DNA from 2 places in the Ruminococcus sp. NATIVEDY161 genome. Region 2 is predicted to be linked to the other one. Evidence: riboswitches for the same ligand, from Rfam matches in the RefSeq annotation. Region 2 holds a riboswitch; the other holds the start of a gene.
The links. A riboswitch is a leader RNA that binds a small molecule or an ion and turns the genes downstream of it on or off. The one in region 2 is predicted to bind thiamine pyrophosphate.
Positions count from the first base shown of each region.

Region 1 (3,411 bases), 660 kb from region 2:
CGCCATAATTACTCCAGATAATCGTTTGTAAATCCAAAGTTCTCAGGGATTGTAGCTGTAGAGAGCTTGTTTTCGTTAATCCAGTTGTAAAAAGCGTTCCATCTCTTTGCGTCAATATATCCCCACTTCGGAGCGTCGGAGATATACTCGTGGCTAAGGTAGCTCTGGCTCTTCTTTACAAGCTTTTCGTCGAGCTCGGGAGCTGCCTTAAGAAGAATATCCGCCGCGGCGTCGGGGTTGTCAATAGAGTACTGATAACCTCTCTTGAGCGCCGAGAGGAATTTCTTTGTCGCGTCGGGGTTAGCCTTCATCCAGTCTGTATTACCGAGTACAACGGGGGTGTAGTAGTCAAATACAGGGTCAATGTCCTTAAAAGCAAAGTAGTCGGTCTGTAGGTTTGCAACCTCAGCGGCAACGCCTGCCCAGCCGTAGAAAACCCAAATAGCGTCAACGCTCTTTGTCTTAAGCGCCGAAACCTCGTCGGTAACTGTGCTGGGGATAAGCTGAACCTTGTCAAAATCTCCGCCGTCGTTCTTCATAACCTGCTTAAGCGTAGCCTTTTCAATCGGCAAATCCCATGTAGCGTATTTTTTGCCTTCAAGTCCCTTGGGCTTGTCCATACCCTCGCCCTTGCGCGAGATGATACCAGAGGTGTTGTGCTGAATCAAAGCAGCAACGGCTTGCAGCGGCATAGCGCTGTCTCCGACAATCGCGGGGATCATACTGTCCTGAAAGCTTACGCAGAACTGTGCCTTGCCTGAGCCTACAAGTGCCTCAGCACCGTCCTCGGGAGGCTGAACGATCTCAACCTCAAGACCTTCATTCTCAAAATAACCGTTTGTCTGAGCTACATAAAGTCCAGTGTGATTGGTGTTCGGCGTCCAGTCGAGCACAAAGGTGATTTTTGTCTTTTCCTTAGCTTCACTGCTCTGAGCTTCGCTCTTTTTCTCTCCGCCGTTGCAGCCTGCTGCAACAAGGCAAATCATAGCAAGCGCCAGAACAAACGACAGAATTCTCTTTTTCATAAAATGATTACTCCTTTTTACTTCTTTATTTTTTACTTTTATCCCACGGCATACTCTTTTTCTGAATAACACTGACAAGCCTCATCAATATAAGACTGAGAATGGAAATCAAAAAGATAACCGCGAACATTTTGTCATATGAATAAGCCTTTTTAACCCTCGTCATATACACACCGAGACCGTTAAAACCGCCGAGCCATTCGGAAATTACCGCGGATACAACCGCGTACGATACCGAAATTTTCAGGCTCGAAAAAAAGCTGCCAAGCGCTCCGGGAAATTTAACGTAACGGTAAATCTGAAGCTTGTTCGCTCCCATCGACCGCATAAGGTTAATTGTGTCCTTGTCCGCCGACATAAAGCCGTCGAGCAGACTGACCGCGATGGGGAAGAACACTACGATTACAACCAAAATGATTTTAGGCAGCGCCTCATAGCCGAACCACAGTACCAAAAGCGGCGCAATTGCAACCGTCGGAACTGTCTGAGTCAGCACAATCAGCGGATACAGCGAACGCCTGACAAGCTCAAACCTGTCCATAAGCAAAGCCGTAAAAAAGCCGGTGATTATTCCGATTAAAAGTCCGACAACCGTCTCAAACATTGTCGAAAGCGAGTGTTGTAACAGCAGCGGAAAATCGCTTATAAACGCCTTTACAACGTCAACAGGCGAAGGCAGCATAAAGTTCGGAACAAGTCCGGTCATACTTACAACCTGCCAAATTATAAGCAGAATAAAAATCGCGGCTACGGGGAAAAGGTACTTATACGTGGTGCTTTGTAACTTTTTTCTCAATGGTCAGCACATCTCCCTCAGGTCTGTAGTCAACCTTAATATACGCCAAAACGGACGGTGCGCCTGCTCTGATGGCAATATGCTGGCACTCCTTGACGATATCCATAAGCTCGTCGTAATCGCCCTCAATGGCGGTCTCAAACGGGCCAACATAGCACTTAAGTCCTGTGCTCTTGATGTAGGCGATAACCTCGTCTACAATTCTGATAAGCTCATCATCATTTTTTGCCTCGGGCAAGGTCTGAATAGCTACGCTTGCGTTCATAAAATTACTTCCTTTCGTAAATAATAAAAGCACCACGCCTGGGCGTAGTGCTAAATAAACATGATAAACAAGCTTCCTACGTCGGCATTATCCGAATCAGGTAATAGGGTATAATCTCAGCCTGCAATTGCAAGCACCCCTGTGTTATTTCTGTATTAAGATTACAACTAATTTATCCGTTTGTCAACAATTTTTAACTTGGGAAGATAATATTCGAGTGAATTTTCGGCGGAATACCCTTTTTCGCAAAGGTAATTCACTCCGTATATACTCACGCCTTCGCACTTATTATCAATAGAATATGAAGTGCAATCAATATCCCAAGGCGAAGCGACCGAAGACAGATATTCGTATTTATCGCTTTTTACCGTTTTTCCGTTTGAGCAAGGGGAGCAGGGAATATAGACTGCCTTTTCGTTGTATGTAAAATATATTTCGTTATTAGAATTATAAATCCGTTCAACCCGATTATATAATTCTTTATCAGAACTATTATCGTTTGTTTTCATTTTCGTTCCCGACAAGTAATTACTCTCCGCGATTATCAAAGCCGCTTTAAGAGCTTCGTCGCAAAAATCTTTTCCGCACAAGCTAACGGCTGTGTTTATCACTGTTTGGCTTTTATCATCGCTTTTCACTGCCGTATCGGGAGTAGAGGACGTCATTTTTACATTGTTTCCGCTCATTCCGACAACCGCCGCAGGAATAAGCGCCATCAGTATAAGCAGGCAAATAATTGCCGCAATTCTGCTTTTCACTTAAAAAATTAATTCTCCTATAAACTTATTCTTGACATTACAAGTAGTTTGTCTTAAAATAGTATATGTACGTAAATATGATAAAATAACCTGTGTAAGCTTTAAGAACGGAGATTATATATGAAGGTTAAATTTTCAATTATACCATTTATTCCTGCCGTAATCGCAATGCTCATTTTAAGAGTAATGAGCGTAATCGGTGTGGATGAGAGCGGAAATTTTCTCGGAATGGACAGAATGGCGCTGTCTTATACCACAATCGGTATCGCGCTGGCGCTGTTTATAGTATGTATTATTATCAACATTTTCGACAGAAAAACCGCTCCCGTATACCCGGTGAAGAAAAACTTTGCCGCAGGTGTTTTTGCGATTTTGTCAGGCTTGGCGGTAATCGCTTCGTCCTGTATGTCGCTCGTTGAAATCACCACCGAATCCGAGTACTTTATGATGGGCGTTATCAGCGCGATTTTTTCAGTACCTGCAGGACTTGCGTTCCTGATTATGTCAAAGGTACATTTCACAGGAAAATCCACTGTTTCGGGCGTTTCTATTCTATATGTATTTCCG
Region 1 is NZ_CP162392.1:355,814-359,224, reverse strand. It holds gene AB1I50_RS01700 (ABC transporter ATP-binding protein) at 1-6, opposite strand, end outside; gene AB1I50_RS01695 (ABC transporter substrate-binding protein) at 9-1,025, opposite strand; gene AB1I50_RS01690 (ABC transporter permease) at 1,051-1,821, opposite strand; gene AB1I50_RS01685 (thiamine-binding protein) at 1,790-2,086, opposite strand; TPP riboswitch at 2,143-2,237, opposite strand; gene AB1I50_RS01680 (hypothetical protein) at 2,254-2,844, opposite strand; gene AB1I50_RS01675 (hypothetical protein) at 2,965-3,411, shown strand, end outside.
Region 1: another riboswitch for thiamine pyrophosphate. It lies ahead of AB1I50_RS01685 (thiamine-binding protein); the one in region 2 lies ahead of thiS (sulfur carrier protein ThiS).

Region 2 (3,411 bases):
GGTTTGTACGGTATGAACGGTCGTTTTCGAGCCTGTGTTTTTTTTCGAGTGCGGCAGGCGACAGCTTGTCGGAATCTATTAAAAATTGATTTTCCATTGCTTCACCTTAGTTGCGTAAAAATCCGGTTAACGGGTCTGACGCCGAAGCTCCTCTGGTAAGTACTCTTCCCAGTCCCGAAAGATATGCTTTTCTTCCTGCTTCTATAGCGTGCTTAAAGGCGTCCGCCATCAGCGGAAGGTCGCCTGCGGTTGCAAGAGCGGTATTTGCCATAATAGCCGCTGCGCCCATTTCCATAGCTTCGCAGGCTTGGGATGGTTTGCCGATTCCCGCGTCAACTATGATTGGAAGGTCGATTTCATCAATAAGGATCTGAATAAATTCCTTTGTGGCAAGTCCTTTGTTTGAGCCGATCGGAGAAGCGAGCGGCATTATTGTTGCAGCTCCGGCATTTACCAAATCGCGTGCGACATTTAAGTCGGGATACATATACGGCATTACTACAAAGCCCTCGTTTGCGAGAATTTCGGTTGCCTTGATTGTTTCGGTGTTGTCGGGCAAAAGGTACTTTGAGTCGCGCATGATCTCAACCTTTACAAAGTTTCCGCATCCGAGCTCACGCGCGAGCCTTGCGATTCTTACTGCCTCCTTGGCGTTTCTCGCTCCGCTTGTGTTTGGAAGCAGAGTAACGTTTTCGGGGATGAAATCAAGTATATTTTCCTCATCCTTGGTGTTGGCGCGTCTTACCGCGAGAGTGATAATCTGAGCGCCTGCGTATTTGATCGCAGCTTCAATAAGGCTGAGCGAATACTTTCCGGAACCCAAAATGAACCGCGAATCAAATTCATGCCCGCCGATCACAAGCTTATCATTGTCCATTATTATCCTTCTTTCCTATACATCATATTGTCCTGCCAAAATACGGATAACCGTGTGAGCCTGATGAGCGGCACACGCCATTACACGCGCGGCGAACAAGCCCTCGCTTTTGCCGACTTCGCTGACTCCGTCTCCGCAAAGATAAAAATATTTTGACAGTCGCCTGGTTTTTATTTCGTTTGTGCTGCCTATTCCCGCCATGCCCGAGGCGCCTACATAAAATTTGCCGGGCAGCTTTTCCAAAACCGTATTAGCAAGCATCGCCTTGGCTTGGGGATTATCGAAGGCTTCGCAAATTATGTCCGCGCCCGAGAGCAAATCAACGGCGTTTTCCTCCGCGATCTTTACACAATGTGTTTCAACCACGGTGTAAGGGGCTATTTCACTTAGATTACTGCTTAAAGCTTCGGTTTTGGGCAAACCTATCTGATTTGCCTTATATTGCTGGCGGTGGAGATTTGAAATATCGACCTTGTCAAAGTCAATCAAAATGAGTTTTCCTATTCCGGCTCTTGAAAGAGCGATCGAAATATTAGAACCGAGACCTCCCAAGCCGCAAACCGCAACAGTGGCAGCGGATAGCTTTTTTTGAAGCTCTTTTCCGTGGCGTGCTTCATAGGCGGCAATCATTTCATTTTTGTTAGGTATCATCAGCCGCCTCCCACAAAGTTTACGACTTCAAGGACATCGCCGTCTTTGAGAACGGTCGAGGCGTAGTTCGCCTTAGGAACAATGTCTTCATTAAGCTCGACCGCGATAAAGGCAGTGTTGTAGTCAGAGCTTTTAATGTATTGCTCTACAGTGATTCCGTCGGCGTTAACCTTTTCACCGTTAATTATTACCATTGTCTTTCCTCCCTGCAAAAAATAAAAACGGGCTGCCGATTTGGCAGCACCGCGCATAAAGTTATAATCAGCTTCCCTACGTTGGCATTATCCAAATCAGGTATCGGTCGAAGGTCACACCTTCCTCTCAGCCTGTAATACAAGCTCCCGTTCTTTGTTTATTATATACTTACAATCATTTGATTGTCAAGTACCTGTTAATAATTTTATTATACATACAATTCGCCACTCAAATTGGTGACTATCTGCAATTAATCACCGACAGCGGTGAGTTCTATTTGAAATATAACGGTGTATCAGATAACGAATTTCGCTATTCTCTTTTTGCAGAGGTCGGACTGGCAGATGATTTTGGAGAAAACATCTATATACCGTTTCATATGCTGATATGGTTTGAAAATTGCGATTATCCGGCAATAGCAACACCGTTTAAGGGTCAGGTTTATTTCAGCAAACAATTCAGTCTTGTTGACGTTCATGGTTATTATGAGAGCAAAGGCATTTACACCGTAGAACAAGTAAATGATAATACGCTTTTTGTTGATAGCAAGGACGGTTATTCATTCAGCGTGCAACTGACTGATTACAATGATTATGTGTTATTTTCCTTAACAGAGAGAAAAAGCTGACGAGCCCTGTTTCGCCCCGTGTTGCGCGAAAAAATTTGTGGAGGTCGGTACCCAACCTCGTCCAGCAAAGCCCACACAGCCGATTTGTCGCGGTTTGTGGGCGCAAAAAGCACCGCCTGACGTAGTGTCGGGCGGTGTCACTGCAAACAGGCAGCAAGCGATGCTGCCTACTGCCTGTTTGGAAGAGATATATCATATTCAAGAAATTAGCGCATCGTTAATCCTCAAAATTGAGAGACCATTCAAGATCGTTCAGCGATACATCATACTCCTGTATCGGTTTGTTTTCTTCCGTGTTCGCGTCATAAAGAACGACCTTTATATTGCGGCTGTTGGGAAAACCGTAGCTTCTGAGCATCATCATTCCGTTACCGCTGCGGTCACCGTTTTGAAGCGAGTTTGTCATGGCAATTTCATTGCCGTCCTCATTAAATATTTTTGCTTGGATATCTTTGCCGGCATTCATCATGTCGTTTGGCACATAATACTGCATTTCAATACCGCAGATATAATCACCTACCGCTCCATGTGGGTACTGTACAATGCTCTTGATAAACAGAATGTTATCACCGTTAAGAAGCGCTTCCTCGTTATCGGTATAGGCTCTAATTATACCTCCGTCTATTTTGAACGGTTCGATAATCTTTTTTACAAGTGTGTTATCACTGTATATTTCAAAGGACGGAATGGTCATTTCCAGTCGTGCGGCGCTTGAAGGCTCGTCTATCTCTATTTCAATAACGCCTTTGAACAGTTTACCGCTTTTTGTCAGAATAATATCTTTTGTTTTCAATTTCGCTGCTCTGCCGTTTACGGTAAATGAGGAGCCGTCACCTTCTGAAAAGGAATAACGCAGGGTATCGGGAGCCGAATCAGCATTCCGGTCAGATGCAATATACTCACCGAAAAGCGCGACATACATTGTTTTGCCGTTTGAATAAGTGTTCTCGATTGCCACTGCCAATCCGTCATGAGCAATCAGAGCGTCATTGCATGTAGCAGTACTTCCGATTTTTGAAATTGTATCATATGATGGCAATAATCTTTCCGAAATACAATC
Region 2 is NZ_CP162392.1:2,168,934-2,172,344, reverse strand. It holds gene thiH (2-iminoacetate synthase ThiH) at 1-97, opposite strand, end outside; gene AB1I50_RS10335 (thiazole synthase) at 107-877, opposite strand; gene thiF (thiamine biosynthesis protein ThiF) at 893-1,528, opposite strand; gene thiS (sulfur carrier protein ThiS) at 1,528-1,722, opposite strand; TPP riboswitch at 1,778-1,883, opposite strand; gene AB1I50_RS10320 (hypothetical protein) at 2,001-2,351, shown strand; gene AB1I50_RS10315 (hypothetical protein) at 2,569-3,411, opposite strand, start outside.